Regions from separate parts of the Cellvibrio sp. ARAG 10.3 genome, predicted to be linked through region 2. Evidence: predicted binding sites of a transcription regulator. Region 2 holds the regulator's gene; each other region holds the start of a gene.
The links. The regulator LexA, encoded in region 2, represses DNA repair genes until DNA is damaged. The targets are predictions, from matches to a motif close to ACTGTNTNTANANACAGT.

Region 1: a site for LexA is predicted at 2,570-2,587, ahead of dinB (DNA polymerase IV). Genes of this name have one in related genera too.
Region 3: a site for LexA is predicted at 2,663-2,680, ahead of ACSV5M_RS16685 (YebG family protein). Genes of this name have one in related genera too.

Annotation. Positions count from the first base shown of each region.
Region 1 is NZ_JBPYCU010000021.1:11,985-16,508, reverse strand. Features, by position in the region: gene ACSV5M_RS19125 (aminoacyl-tRNA deacylase) at 211-762, shown strand; gene ACSV5M_RS19120 (ExbD/TolR family protein) at 827-1,240, opposite strand; gene dinB (DNA polymerase IV) at 1,455-2,516, opposite strand; gene ACSV5M_RS19110 (hypothetical protein) at 2,797-3,030, shown strand; gene ACSV5M_RS19105 (hypothetical protein) at 3,324-4,178, shown strand; gene ACSV5M_RS19100 (flagellar brake protein) at 4,255-4,524, opposite strand, start outside.
Region 2 is NZ_JBPYCU010000002.1:346,515-351,038, reverse strand. Features, by position in the region: gene ACSV5M_RS04210 (hypothetical protein) at 1-452, shown strand, start outside; gene ACSV5M_RS04205 (TraB/GumN family protein) at 449-1,420, shown strand; gene ACSV5M_RS04200 (hypothetical protein) at 1,496-1,756, shown strand; gene ACSV5M_RS04195 (cell division inhibitor SulA) at 1,807-2,214, opposite strand; gene lexA (transcriptional repressor LexA) at 2,207-2,809, opposite strand; gene ACSV5M_RS04185 (DUF2845 domain-containing protein) at 2,913-3,233, opposite strand; gene ACSV5M_RS04180 (SDR family oxidoreductase) at 3,390-4,226, opposite strand; gene ACSV5M_RS04175 (glycoside hydrolase family 18 protein) at 4,399-4,524, shown strand, end outside.
Region 3 is NZ_JBPYCU010000015.1:31,282-35,805, reverse strand. Features, by position in the region: gene ACSV5M_RS16695 (PLDc N-terminal domain-containing protein) at 1-135, shown strand, start outside; gene ACSV5M_RS16690 (MFS transporter) at 239-1,849, opposite strand; gene ACSV5M_RS16685 (YebG family protein) at 2,258-2,563, opposite strand; gene murJ (murein biosynthesis integral membrane protein MurJ) at 2,849-4,390, shown strand; gene ribF (bifunctional riboflavin kinase/FAD synthetase) at 4,493-4,524, shown strand, end outside.

The DNA of each region.
Region 1 (4,524 bases), on a different contig from region 2:
GAGCCGTCGGCCATAGGCCGGCGGCTTTTTTATTGTCACTCCCCATCAAAAAACTCTTCGCTGCTTTGCAAAAGATCCAAATCGTATAAAGAACTCCATTTACCTTTAAAAAGTTTCCATCGCATCCCTGAAACGACACATATACTTCGGTTGATGGTGAGCAAATATCCCTCACCCACTCGTATCTCGTTCCACTCTGGAGATTGTCTTATGGGTGTTGCTGCTAGCGTTGAGACGTACCTGAAAACCAAAGGCGTAAATTTCACACTTCTGGAACACGAATACAGCGAAGGATCTTTTAATACTGCGCGCATTGCGCATATTGATGAAACCAGCCTGGCTAAGGCTGTGCTGGTACGCGATGAAGATTTCCACTACACCCTGTGCGTGCTGCCGTCACGCAACAAGATACTACGCCACACGCTTAATCAAATTTTTGATCGCCACATGGAGCTGGTTGACGAAGACGAATTGCACGAAATCTTTCGCGACTGCGCCGCCGGGGCGGTACCGGCATTGGGTGAAGCCTATGGCTTGGATGTAATCTGGGATGATGAGTTAATGCAGGCACCGATGGTGTTTATTGAAGCGGGAGATCATCGACATTTGATTTGCCTGGAGCAAAGCCAATTCTCCACGCTGATGCAAGATAAGTTACACGATCACTTCAGCACGGAAAGAGTCCGCCTGAAAAAGGGGGGAAAAAGCAAACGCGCCAAGGTTTCGCTTACGTTGGAGGACTTGCGCATTGGTGGAATGTAAATATACCCGCTAAAAAAAAGCCCCGATGTTTCGTAACACCGGGGCTTATTTTAACCAGCATCCATCACTGTTTTATCGGGGCCAGTACTACATTTGGGGCCTTCGCTTCGCGCGCCGCATCGGCAACCAGGACATAAGTGCCTGCGTGTGCTTTAGGGTCGGCAGAAATAATCACGGTTGCCTTGGGTAATTCAGCACGCATACGCTCAATGTTTGAACGCACAGCGCGCTCATCTACGCGGCGATCTTCCATCCAAATCTGGTTGTCAGCGGTGATGCGCACGAGAATATTCTGAGGGGCATCTGGTGGTGGTGGATTGTTGTTATCTTCCGGGATATTAACATCGATACCGATTTCTTTAACAAACGAAGCGGTTACGATAAAGAAGATCAACATGATAAAGACCACGTCCAACATAGGGGTCAGATCGATATCGTTAGACTCGTCAGCACTACGGCCTTTTTTTCTTCGGCTCACCGCGATTACTCCTCTAGTGTTATGTATTGCTAGTGTTATATAGATGCCGCGCAGGCACAGCAAGGCGACAATCTTATCAGTTTTCCAGGGCGAATGACTAATGCTTTATTGGCATGAAACCCGGCAAAAGGGCCAGCATCAACCGGGCCGACAGCCCACGACATACCACCGGCAGATCCGGCCATAGAGCCTTTGTTTCTCCCCAAGTTCCCGTCTAGTCAAATAAATCCAGTTGGTAGTATGCCTGGTCCTCCCGCAAGTCAATGAACCTCACCCCCACCCCCAGCAGCCTGACAGGGCGGTGGTTACCGCGCTCAAAGGCCTGGGAGCATAAAGTCTGATAATCAGCCATGCTTAACGATTGCCCTGTGCGCTCAATGGTCGTACTGGTGAAATCCGTAAACTTAAGCTTTACAAATATTTTCACTACCTGGTAGTCGTCGTCCAGACGCCGCAACCGGCTTGCCAAAGTTTGCAGCAGTTCAGGAAATTGATGCAGACAGCAAGACAAATCGGGCAAATCCTGAGGATAGGTGTGCTCAACACTGAGTGACTTGCGCCTTCGGCTGGGGACGACCTGGCGGTCATCCCGCCCTCGACTGAGATCATAAAGCCGTTGGCCAAACTGACCATACCGCTGAGATAACTCAAACACCGAAAAACGTTGCAGGTCACCGCAGGTTTTCACATTCATTTGTGCCAGCCGTGCTGCAGTAGCCTTGCCGACCCCGTGGATCTTACGCACCGGCAGTTGTTGCACAAAGTGATCTATTTGCGCCGGCGTGATAACAAACAAGCCGTTCGGCTTTTTCCAATCGCTGGCCACTTTAGCCAGGAATTTATTCGGCGCGACTCCGGCGGAAACGGTAATCCCCAATTCTTGTTCGATTCGTCTACGGATGAGCTGTGCAATTCTCGTTGCACTGCCATCGCAGTAGGGCGAATCTGTGACATCAAGAAATGCCTCATCCAACGACAATGGTTCGACCAGGTCTGTGTACTCATAAAAAATATGGCGCATACGTAGGGATACCTCGCGATACACATCCATTCGGTGCGGCAGAATTATCAAATCCGGACACAACCGGCGAGCGGTTGCGGATGGCATTGCCGAATGCACTCCATACCGGCGCGCTTCGTAGTTACAGGTGGAAATTACTCCGCGCTTATCCGCCCCACCACCTACAGCAATAGGCAAATTGCGTAACGAAGGATCATCACGCATTTCTATCGCAGCAAAAAAGCAATCTGCATCGCAGTGGATAATTTTTCGCAACGAAGGCCTCAACAAGCTATTAACCGGTGAAAAACACCATTATCCAATAAAACACTGTTTATACAAACAGTATATTAAAAGCCCACGACGCCACACCATGTCTTTTTAGCGGCGCCCAGCAAACTTATCAGCAGTACCGAAAGCTCAGGAGCGATGGATATCTACAGCTAATGGAGAGTTGCGCCTATTGGGAACGTTGCATCATTGGGAGAGATATACTGCCGCACAGGCCAGCGGTGAAACTTTTCTGAAGAGAAGTACACCAAGGATGCAGAACAAAATGCGTTTTTCTGGATATCAGATTCGGGCGCACATGCCTGAAAAGTCTTCACAGAACCTGGTTGCCGCTAACAGCACAAGTGCATGCGATTTGGATCAGGGAGAAAAAGAACACTTTTTTTACCGCTCAAGCGTGAATGCTTTCACTTTATCCCATCAGAAATACCTCACTCGCTTGCTCATTAAAATTAAAGACCTGTTCATCATTCACACCAGGCAAAGTGTCTTTGTGTAAAAAATTCAGCTCGCAGCAATTCCAAAAAAGGGGAAGTTTTGACCGGCAGCTCCGTAAATTTTTAACCGAAGATAAAACCCCGGCAGAGTTACGCTTTTTGAAAAAATACAAAAAAATGTTCCGTTCGAAGGTTGCGGCAGGTCATTTTTGATAAAAAATAGAAAAAAAACGCATTTTTTCCGTCAAAACTCTTCAAAAAACTTGAATTTTTTCCATAAAGTTTTAACTTATGCGTGTTGGAAGTTTTAATCCGTTTTATAAACTCTTTCCGAAAACAATAAAGGAAACACACCATGGCTGCACGTAAATCCAAAGCGGTTGATGCTGTTGCAAATTTAGAACAGCAATTAGCTCAATTGAAAGCCCAGTTGGCAAAAGCGCGTGTCGCTCAAGCTGCTGATCTCCAAAAACAAGTTTCGGCACTGTCTAAAGACGCTGCCAAAGCATCTGCCCAGGTAAAATCTGCTCAAAGCAAACTGGCTGCTGCTTCCAAGAAGAAGACTCCGGCTGCTGCAAAACAAGTCACTGCCGCTAAAGCAGAACTTGCAAGCGCCAAAAAAGCTGCTGCTGCTGCCAAACAAGCGGTTGCCAATGCGAAAAAAGAAGCTGCCACCATTAAATCTGCTAACAAAATGGCCGCAGCCCATGACAAGGCTGTTGCCAAAGCTGAAGCTGTGGTTGCCAAGCGTTTGAAAGCTGCCGCGAAAAAAGCTGCCGCGAAAAACAAACTGGCTGCCAAAAAAGCAGCCGCTAAAGCTAAAGTAGCTGAAAAGAAAGCCGCCGCTAAAGCCAAACTGGCCGCGAAAAAAGCCGCTGCCAAAGCCAAAGTAGCTGCCAAAAAAGCTGCAACCAAGAAGAAAGCCGCTGAGAAAAAAGCTGCTGCACGCGCTAAAGCTGCAGCCAAAAAAGCTGCTGCACGCTCAAAAGCCGCCGCTAAAAAAGCTCCTCGCGCAGCCAAGAAAGCTGCTCCGGCGGCTGCCAAGCCCGCCGCGAAGAAAGCAGTAGCCAAAAAAGCACCTGCTAAAAAGGCCGCGAAAAAAGCTGTAGCCAAGAAAAAGCCTGCCGCGAAGAAAGCAGCTGTTGCCGGCGCAACTCCTGCAAAACGTGGCCGCAAGCCCAAGGCTGCCACTCCTGCTGTGACCGCTTAATCAGTCACTTCGGGTTTGGAAAAGAAAAAGGCGCTCATTTGAGCGCCTTTTTCTTTTCCGGTGAAGCAATACCGGTTTACGCAGGGGTTAATTGCTGTTCGTCTACAATTTGCCCAAATACATAGGCGCATAACAGCAAACGCTTTTCTTCGTCCTCCTCGGTAAACTCCACGCCGTAAACTGCAGGTAAGTTTTTGTCAGCTTCCTGGGTACTTCGCTCAAGCCTCGACCGAATAATCGCATCCACCATTAACTCGCGAACCATATTTAGGATGGTCACCCGGGCACTGATCCTTATCTTGTCACCGATTTCCCCTACCGGCTCCAATAATTCCATACGAGCCCC
Region 2 (4,524 bases):
ATGAAAGAAAAATTCTGTCTTTCACGCAAAAAGTTTTGACCCAAACACACTGGGACACAGCTGCAGCACTTGCAAACGTCTCGCTTGAAACACCCGCCACTCCCGAGCTTGAGCAGATAAATTCCACAGCTGGGGTTGTAGTTGAACGTGTCGTCGAGTTTCATGATTTTGAAGTCTTGCGCGTAATCTTGAGCGCAGGATCGCGCCATCAATTACCAGTTTGTGTTAGCTACCGCCTGTTGATGGTTATATCCGGCAGCCTTGTGTGCTATGCAACGGAGTCTTCAATGCTTACGCAGGCAAAATATACCGATACCTCTACTTATCTAGCGTCGCAAGCAGTCTTATTGCCTGCATCGCTCGCTCACACTGAGTGGCAGGCCGGTGACGAAGGTGCCATTGTGCTGCTGGCGTTGCCCAAAGAAACTGATCGCGATGGTGAATGCATATGAAACTATGCATTCATTCGGTGATTGCGAAGCGCAGAACATTTTTATGGATTATTGTTACTTGCTTCTATAGCTCGGCTTTGCATGCTGCATCGCAGCCCCTGTTGTGGCAGGTGCAGGATAAGGATTCCCGAGTTCGCCTATATCTATTTGGCTCGTTACATTACGGCGATGAAGCATTCTATCCTTTGCCTGATGCCGTGCTTCAGGCGCATCGAGATTCAGATGTATTGGCTGTTGAATTGGATATCGATGCACTGGATGGAGAAAAAGTGCGCGCGGCCCTCAAGCAATATGGCTATTACCCCAGCGAGAAAAATTTACAAACCCAGCTCGGTGAGAAAATGTGGAAAACATTAACGCAAGTATCCGAGAATCTGGGAGGCGATGCGCAGCAGTTGAAACAATTTAAACCTTGGTTGGCAGCTATGCAGTTGACCAACATGCAATTGGCACGGAGTGATTATCAGCAAGCGTTAGGCCTGGATAAATATTTTCTGACTGCATCACGGGATAAAAAAATTATTCTGGAACTGGAGTCACTTGATGAGCAAATGCAATTATTTAATCAGTTAAGTGACGCAGAACAAATTGAATTTTTGCAGGTTACCTTGAATGAGCAGGGCAAGGCAGAGGAAAGCTTGAAAAGATTGGCAGATGCCTGGTATCAAGGTGATGAACCCACATTAAATGAATTGGTATTCAGTTCATTTCGCCAGAGAAAATTGGGGCATAGGCTCTATCAATTTATTTTCGTTGAACGCAATAAACAAATGCTGCAAATAATTGATACATATATGAAAAAAGCGCAAAAAATTTTTCTCGTTGTGGGTATTGGTCATATGTTGGGCGAGGACGGGCTGGTAGCGCTGTTGGAAGCGCAGGGATATCAAGTGACCTTGGTTACTGGGGTTACTACGGAGGTTAATAGGGGTATTAACGCGGCGGTTAACACGGGGCGGGATGATTGATGCAAGGCGGGTTAATGTTAGAATAAAGCCGTTTTTTCCTTTGCAGGTCAACACTGCAAAACAATAGAGGTTAGTATGCCATCAACGCTATATGAAATTGCCGAGTTACCTAACGGCGATGTCGTGCTGAGAAAAGTCGATGATGAGGGTGGGGAGCCTTTGGTGCGGCTTTGTTTTTCAACAGAATCCCTGGCTTTTATGGGGGAAGCAAAATTTGAGGTCGCGAAAGCGATGATTGAAGCCGGGATGGAAGCCGCCACTGAGCTGGCGGAGCAGGAGCATCTGGATGAGTTTTCTGAAGGTATTCCTGAATTTGAGAAGCCGATCCTGCATTGATTCTATTGGGGCTTTCCGTGCCCCTGCGTCTTCTGATATCTCTCAATGACCTACCGCACGCGCAGTAATAACCCCTGACAATTGCCACGCATCGCAGCAGCTTCCAACTGTTTCAATTCCTTGTCAGTTAATTTGCCGGGGCTGGCGATAACGGTGTGGCTGTTACCTGCCGCCAATGCTTCCCATGTAATCCACAAGGTGTTATGCTGTTCATGGCAATGAATCAGGCGGATCAACCGGGTATCGATACCAAAGCTTTCCAGTGATTGGCGTGTGATGTTGTGGGGCGCAACCCAGGTAATCCAGCGGTCGTGGCAGGTCTTACTGAGATAGGCCAACATTGGCAATAGCAGCGCCGCCTGTTCCGGAGAATGACTGGTTAATACCAACTCAGTTACACCCTTGTTATAGCGGGGTGCACTGCCGGGTTGTTCATCAATACGTACGGTATTAGTCACGACGGATTACTCCTACGCTTAAACCCTCGATACAAAAATCCTGATCCCGCAGATCTACTTCAATCACGTTAAAGTCAGGATTCTCTGGCCAGAGTTCGACTTGAGCCCGATTACCGATGCGTTTGAAACGTTTCACGGTCACTTCCTCGCCGATTCGCGCCACAACAATCTGGCCATTGCGCGCCTGATCAGTCCTGTGCACTGCGAGTAAGTCGCCATCCAGGATACCGGCATCCTTCATACTCATACCTTGCACACGTAACAGGTAATCCGCGCTGGGAGAAAAGAAGCTGTAAGGAATATTGCAGTAATCTTCGATATGTTCCTGGGCAAGGATAGGGCTACCGGCTGCAACCCGACCGACGACAGGAATACCATTATGGGATTCCGGCAAACGAATCCCGCGTGATGCACCAGGGATAATTTCGATTGCCCCTTTTTTTGCCAGGGCTTTGATATGTTCCTCAGCAGCGTTGGCAGACTTATAACCGAGTATGCGAGCAATCTCTGCGCGCGTTGGCGGATAACCGGTTTCTTCGGTGTAGCTCTTGATCAACTGCAGGACTTGTTCCTGGCGGGAGGTCAGATTGGCCATAGGGCGCTCCTGATGAATCTGTTTATTTATACAGGTGTTGTGATTATATACAGTATTTCATCATCCGCAACCCCCTTTTTTCAAGGGGCGGGGCGCCTGAAGTTTAAAGGCGTCGTCCGTTTTTAATCGCCTGGAGTTTGCCGCGTTTGAAATAGAGGTGTTGAATGAACTGGCCGGCACCAGGATGGTAAGTCCACAGGTCAACTTCTTCGCAAGGGACAATGATGGTGGTGTTGGCTTGGCCGACAATGGTGATGGGCTCGCAGTAGCTGTCGGTAAATACCGGCTCCCCGCACCGGTCGATAACATCCGCTTTGGTGTCCCCGGTTTGGATCAGCGAGTTGCTGCAACGCATGGAATCCGCCAATGCGGGTTGTAAATATAATCCGCCGAGAAGGAGCGCGAGATAAGCGCAAATTTTCATGTGATTACCTCAAGGTGGCAGTGGGTGCCGTTGATGGATGATATGCCGTTTGTAGAAAGCTCCGGCCGGATTGTTCGTGCATTTTGACCTGGCTCAGGGTCAGTAATTCCTGTGATGCTGTCGCCTGATATTGCCAGCCCCTGACTTAACTGAAGCTTAACTTCCCGCACGACGTAAGACCCTGTCCATCATCCGTGTACTTAGTATACGTTGCAGAATGCTCATCAAATATGTCGGAAATGTAACGCAATAGCGTGGTTTAGGTGAATCACTTTCCAGCGCGTGTTTCAAGCGCCGGTAAACCGCCTCCGGTCCCAGGGTAAAGGGCGCGGCGGGGCCAGGCTTACTGAGTCGCTGTATGGCCGATGCATATTGATCGGCAAAGCGGCTCTTGTCAGTATCGATATTGGTTTTCAATGCGATGAGGGCATTTTTGCGAAAGTCACTGAGGATGGGGCCCGGCTCAATAAGGCTGACATACACGCCGGTGCCGTCCAGCTCAAGTCGCAAGGTATCCGTCAGCCCCTCAATGGCGAACTTGCTGGCATTGTATGCGCCCCGCAACGGCATGGCCGCGAAACCGAGGATCGAGCTATTCTGAATAATGCGTCCCTGGCCCTGCTGAATCATGAGCGGCAGAATTTTATTCGTGAGCTCCAGCCATCCGAACACATTGGTTTCAAATTGGCGGCGCAATACATCGCGGCTCAGATCTTCTACTGCGCCGGGTTGGCCATAAGCTCCGTTGTTGAATAATCCATAGAGTTTTCCCTCTGTGAGTTCCAATGTTTGGCTTACCGCCCGTTCAATACTGGCGGAATCTGTCAGGTCCAGTTGGATGCACGTCAGGCCGTCAGCCTGGAGACGTGATACATCGGTGAGCTTGCGGCAGGAGGCAATCACCTGGAAGCCATCCGCCTGCAATGCTTTTGCGCAATAGTAACCAATGCCGGTAGAGGCGCCGGTGATCAAAACACTTTTATTACCTTTCATGGCGATAACCTTGTGAGCAGCATGCAAATGCGTTGATTAAGCATTCCTTAACAAAACTTCCTTTCAAATTGGTCGATATTTATTGCACTATAAGCCCGCTTGTTCGGGCCGCGCCCGAAAAAAATAAAATGATATTGGCAATGATATTTCTTCAATACGGGGTTAACTATTTATGAAATCCTTATATCTGATGTGTTTTGGTTTACTTCTGGCCGTTCTCTTGATGGGGTGTCAGGATGATGGAACGGCTTCTTCTGACGTTATTCAACCGCAAGCAGAGAGTGACACCGCTGTCATG
Region 3 (4,524 bases), on a different contig from region 2:
GTTTGCGTGATCTACGCGATTGTGAAAACTTTGCAGAGTCGCGCCAGCACGGGTACGAAAGTCATCTGGATTCTGGTGTTGTTATTCCTGCCCTTCCTTGGATTTATCTTGTGGCTATTCTTCGGGCCCAAGTAACCCCTCACTGTTGAATATCACCGTCAGGGCTCTCTGATTCCGGAGAGCCCTGAGCAATTTCGTCAGTTTATCTGCTCTACTTCTGTCGTCTGCCAACCGCAGGTTATGCGTCCAGTGTCGGTTCAACACCGGATTTGTGCATGACGGCTGCGTGTATTTCTTCCAGCCTGCGTCCGCGGGTATCGATACCGTTTTGCAGTAACAAGCCACCAAAAAGAATGAGTGGAAGGGCGATGAGTAACGCGGAGATCGCCAGGTCATTGAATAGCCCCAGGACACCGCATGCGGCACCGAGGATGCCGCCAAATTTGGAACTGGCGGCGACCAGTCCTGCGCCGGTGCCTCGCAAATGGACAGGATAAATCTCGGCAGCATAGGGAATGAGCATGGCAATCACTCCGCTGGCGCTGATGAGTAGTAGTGCGGTCGCCACGATGATGGCAGTGTGGGCATTGACCTTTAGCAGCCCCAGTACCAAAAATAACAGCAAGCTGGCTGCCGTCATTCCGATAAACAGCACCAGGGTCTTGATGCTACTCCAGTGATGATAAAGCCAGATCACCATCAGAATACCGGGCAATGCCAGCAGGCCAGATTGCGCGAGAAGGCCATTGGCGGCTTCAGCGCTCATGCCCATGTCGCGCAAATTGGTCGGCAACCACAGTAAAAATCCGAAATTCACCAGACCCCAGGCAACCCCGGCACCGACAAGTCCCAGTGTAATGCGCGCATAGGGGCCGCGAATCATGTCGCGAAAACTGCCGGCATGCTGGACTTCAGCGGCTGTCGCTTGGTCACCGGACTCTTGGTCAATATGGGCATTGAACTTTGCCAGAATAGTCCGAGCTTGCCGTTTCAGGCCGGCGCTGGCCAGAAAACGGGGTGATTCGGGAATATAGCGATTAAGGAATATCACCAACAGGCCCGTCGGCAATCCCAGCATCCACAGCACGCGCCAACTGAACAAGGGTTCAAGCACTGCCGCAGAGCCGGACGCCAGGAGATAGCCCGCAGAAGTTCCCACGCCGCCGAGCGCCACCAGTAACCAGCCGCGGTGAGCCGCCGGAATCATCTCGGCCATCAGGGTAAAGGTGATGGGCAGCAAACCACCGGCGGAAGCGCCCATCAGAAAACACATAATCAGGTTCCACTCAAAGGTCGGCATCGCGCCACAAATAGCGGTGCCGATAAACATAAGCGCTGATAACAGGATGGCCGCGCGGCGTCCCATGGTATCGGCCAATCGTCCCCAGATGATCGAGCCAACCGTTGTGCCGGTGAGTGCCACCAGCGCCAGTGTGCCGGCGGACTGTTTGCTGATCTCATACTCCAGCGTCATGCCCGGCATAACAAACCCAAGGGTGGCTGGCTTCATCACATCGACCGCGACGGCGACCACCAGTGCAATCACCAGCTTCCAATGCTCCCGATTGAGCGGCATGTTATCTGCCACATGGAAATGAATAGTGCTCTGATCATCGTGGCGCAACTGGGCCAGGCGCGGCATCAAACCGTACCAGGCCAGCAGTACGCCCAGCGGAATCAACCCCATACCCGTCAGCATGGTGGCGTCCATTGGCATACCCGCCATGCGATAACCCATGTGGGAAGCGTGCATGAACATGGGGATATGAGCGAGTACGCCAGCGGTAATAAAGATGCAACCAAACCAGAACGCGAACGGATGATGGAAGGAGATACCTTGGGAATTCATGCTGCCTGAACCTGTAGATAATCATTGTTATCGTGCTACAGAGCGTGTTCTACCCGGCGCATAAAACGATGACAATCGAAAAGCCATAAATTTTGGCTATAGGAATTGCAGAAAAAAAACCACCGCACCCGTTGAGGCAGGTGCAGTGGCAAGAAAGTTACCATGGCTGACATGGGTAACTTGATTGGAATTCGGGGATGATAAAAGTGGTTGGGGTGATCCGCGCGGTTGATAGAGTCGAGGCGGAGAGTCTTTTTTGCCTGTTTTACCCGATAGTTAAAAAGCTCGATTAACTAATGCAATTTAAAAACAGCGTCCTTGCTGATGAGTCCATAAACCGATGATCAATATAGGCGACGATGATTGAGGCCTTGCGTTGCCGCTTGCCTCGCAATGGCAATAGGTGTTCTATTGATTGGCTGCCAATGGCGTCACGTTATCCGTTTCCTTGTTTCCTGTAGCTCCCGCAGATTTCAAGCCGGCGTTGATCATGCCCTTGGGTTGAGTATCTGCTTCGAAGGGTTCGAGCAACTCTTCCGGTTTACCCTTGCAGGCTTTGGCTAGCTGTTCGCGGCGCTGGGCGAGCAACAGCCCGATAGCTTCGCTGTGCTGATCGCTGATACCGGGAATTTCGCGCTCAATCAAACTGGTAATATTGGCGGCCAGTTCCAGATACTTGTCGTGTTCTTCGGCTTGTTTCTTATCTTCAAACATACTTCCGTCCCGATCGCATTGCCAAACGGCGATAACTGCCATGATCTTACCCTCGTGTTTTTACCTGTATTTCAACAATAGTAAACAGCGCATCTCGATACTGTTTTTATATACAGTATTCGTGCGCCGAAAGAATGTCAACGATTAAATGAGGCATAGTGCGGCCTGAATGTCAGGCTGTATCTCCCTGATAGAAGCATGGATAATGGCGCCCCTTAATCTGAGTCCTCAAGGAAATTCATCTTGTCCGATCAAGCGTCAACTCCCATCAAGCCCCGCACCGGTATGCTGCGTTCCAGTGTGGTCACCGGGTCTATGACGATGATGTCGCGGGTGCTGGGGCTGGTGCGCGATCAGGTGTTGGCTCATGTGCTCGGTGCAGGGGGCGCGGCGGACGCATTTTTTCTGGCGTTCAAGATTCCGAATTTCTTCCGGCGGTTATTTTCCGAAGGCGCTTTTTCCCAAGCCTTTGTCCCGGTCCTGTCGGAGTATCGCCAAAACGGGCCCCATGCAGCGGTGCAGGCCTTGGTGGACCGGGTTGCCGGTTGCCTCGGGTCGGTATTGTTGTTGGTGACGGTATTGGCGGTGATCGGCTCGCCCGTTGTGGCTGCCATCTTTGCGTCAGGTTATTTAAACGATCCGCTTAAATTTACCTTACTGAGCGACCTGATCCGCATTACGTTTCCTTATTTGCTATTGATTTCCCTGACGGGTTTTGCGGGCGCGGTGCTTAACAGCTACGACCGCTTTGCGGTGCCTGCCTTTACCCCGGTGCTCCTGAATATTTGCATGATCGGTGCAGCGTGGTTTGCCGCGCCCTGGTTTTCCCAGCCGGTGTTCGCCTTGGCTTGGGGGGTATTGGTGGCGGGAATTTTGTCGTTGCTGTTCCAACTACCTTTCCTGCGCCGCATTCATTTGCTACCAGTGCCCAGGCTGGATTGGCAGGATCCGGGCGTCAAGCGCATCCTGACGTTGATGGTACCAGCGCTTTTTGGTGTCTCGGTCAGCCAGATTAATCTGATGCTCGACTCCATCCTTGCATCGTTTTTGCCCGACGGTAGCGTGGGCTGGCTGTTCTATTCAGATCGTCTGGTGGAATTGCCTTTGGGGGTATTCGCCATCGCGGTGGCGACGGTGATCATGCCCAATCTATCGCGCCAGCATGCCGCGCAATCGGGTGAGCATTTCAATCGCACCCTGGACTGGGCGATCCGGATGATCGTGCTGATTGCATTGCCCTCCTTGCTCGCCCTGGTGATCCTGGCGCAGCCGATTCTGTTTACCCTGTTTCACCACGGCCAGATGACGGTGCGCGATATCCTGATGTCTTCCTATAGTCTGCAAGCCTACGCCCTGGGATTGCTCGGCTTTATGCTCATCAAGGTGCTGGCTCCGGGCTATTTTGCGCGTCAGGATATGAAAACGCCGGTGCGGATTGGCATCATTGCCGTCTTTGCCAACATCGGCATGAAAGCCCTGTTTGTCGCCCCCCTTTACTTCCTTTTCAATCTGGGGCACGTCGGACTGGCTTTGGCGACCGCCCTGGCGGCTTATGTCAACGCTGGTTTGTTGTATCGCGGCTTGCGTCGCAGCGGCGTTTATCAGCCGGAGCGGGGCTGGGGAAGGTTGATGATGCGTTATGGCACAGCCAATCTGATGATGGTGTTGGCACTGCTCGGTTTGTTGCAGGTCTGGAGCGACTGGGCAACCTGGGATTGGCTCCAGCGTGCCATGCGGCTGGGGGCGCTATGTGGAGCCGGGTTCATGGTCTACGTGATTACGCTGGCAGTGGTTGGTGTACGCCTAAAAGACTTCCGCAACCTGTAAGGCGGGGCGAGATGCCCAATGGGGGCGGGGTAGGCTGGCATTGCCTGCTCCTGTATACTCCCGCGTTCGTTTTAATACCCAATCGAGGCAATGTAGCAGTCTGTGACTCCGGCGCCCCCTGTATTTATTCGTGG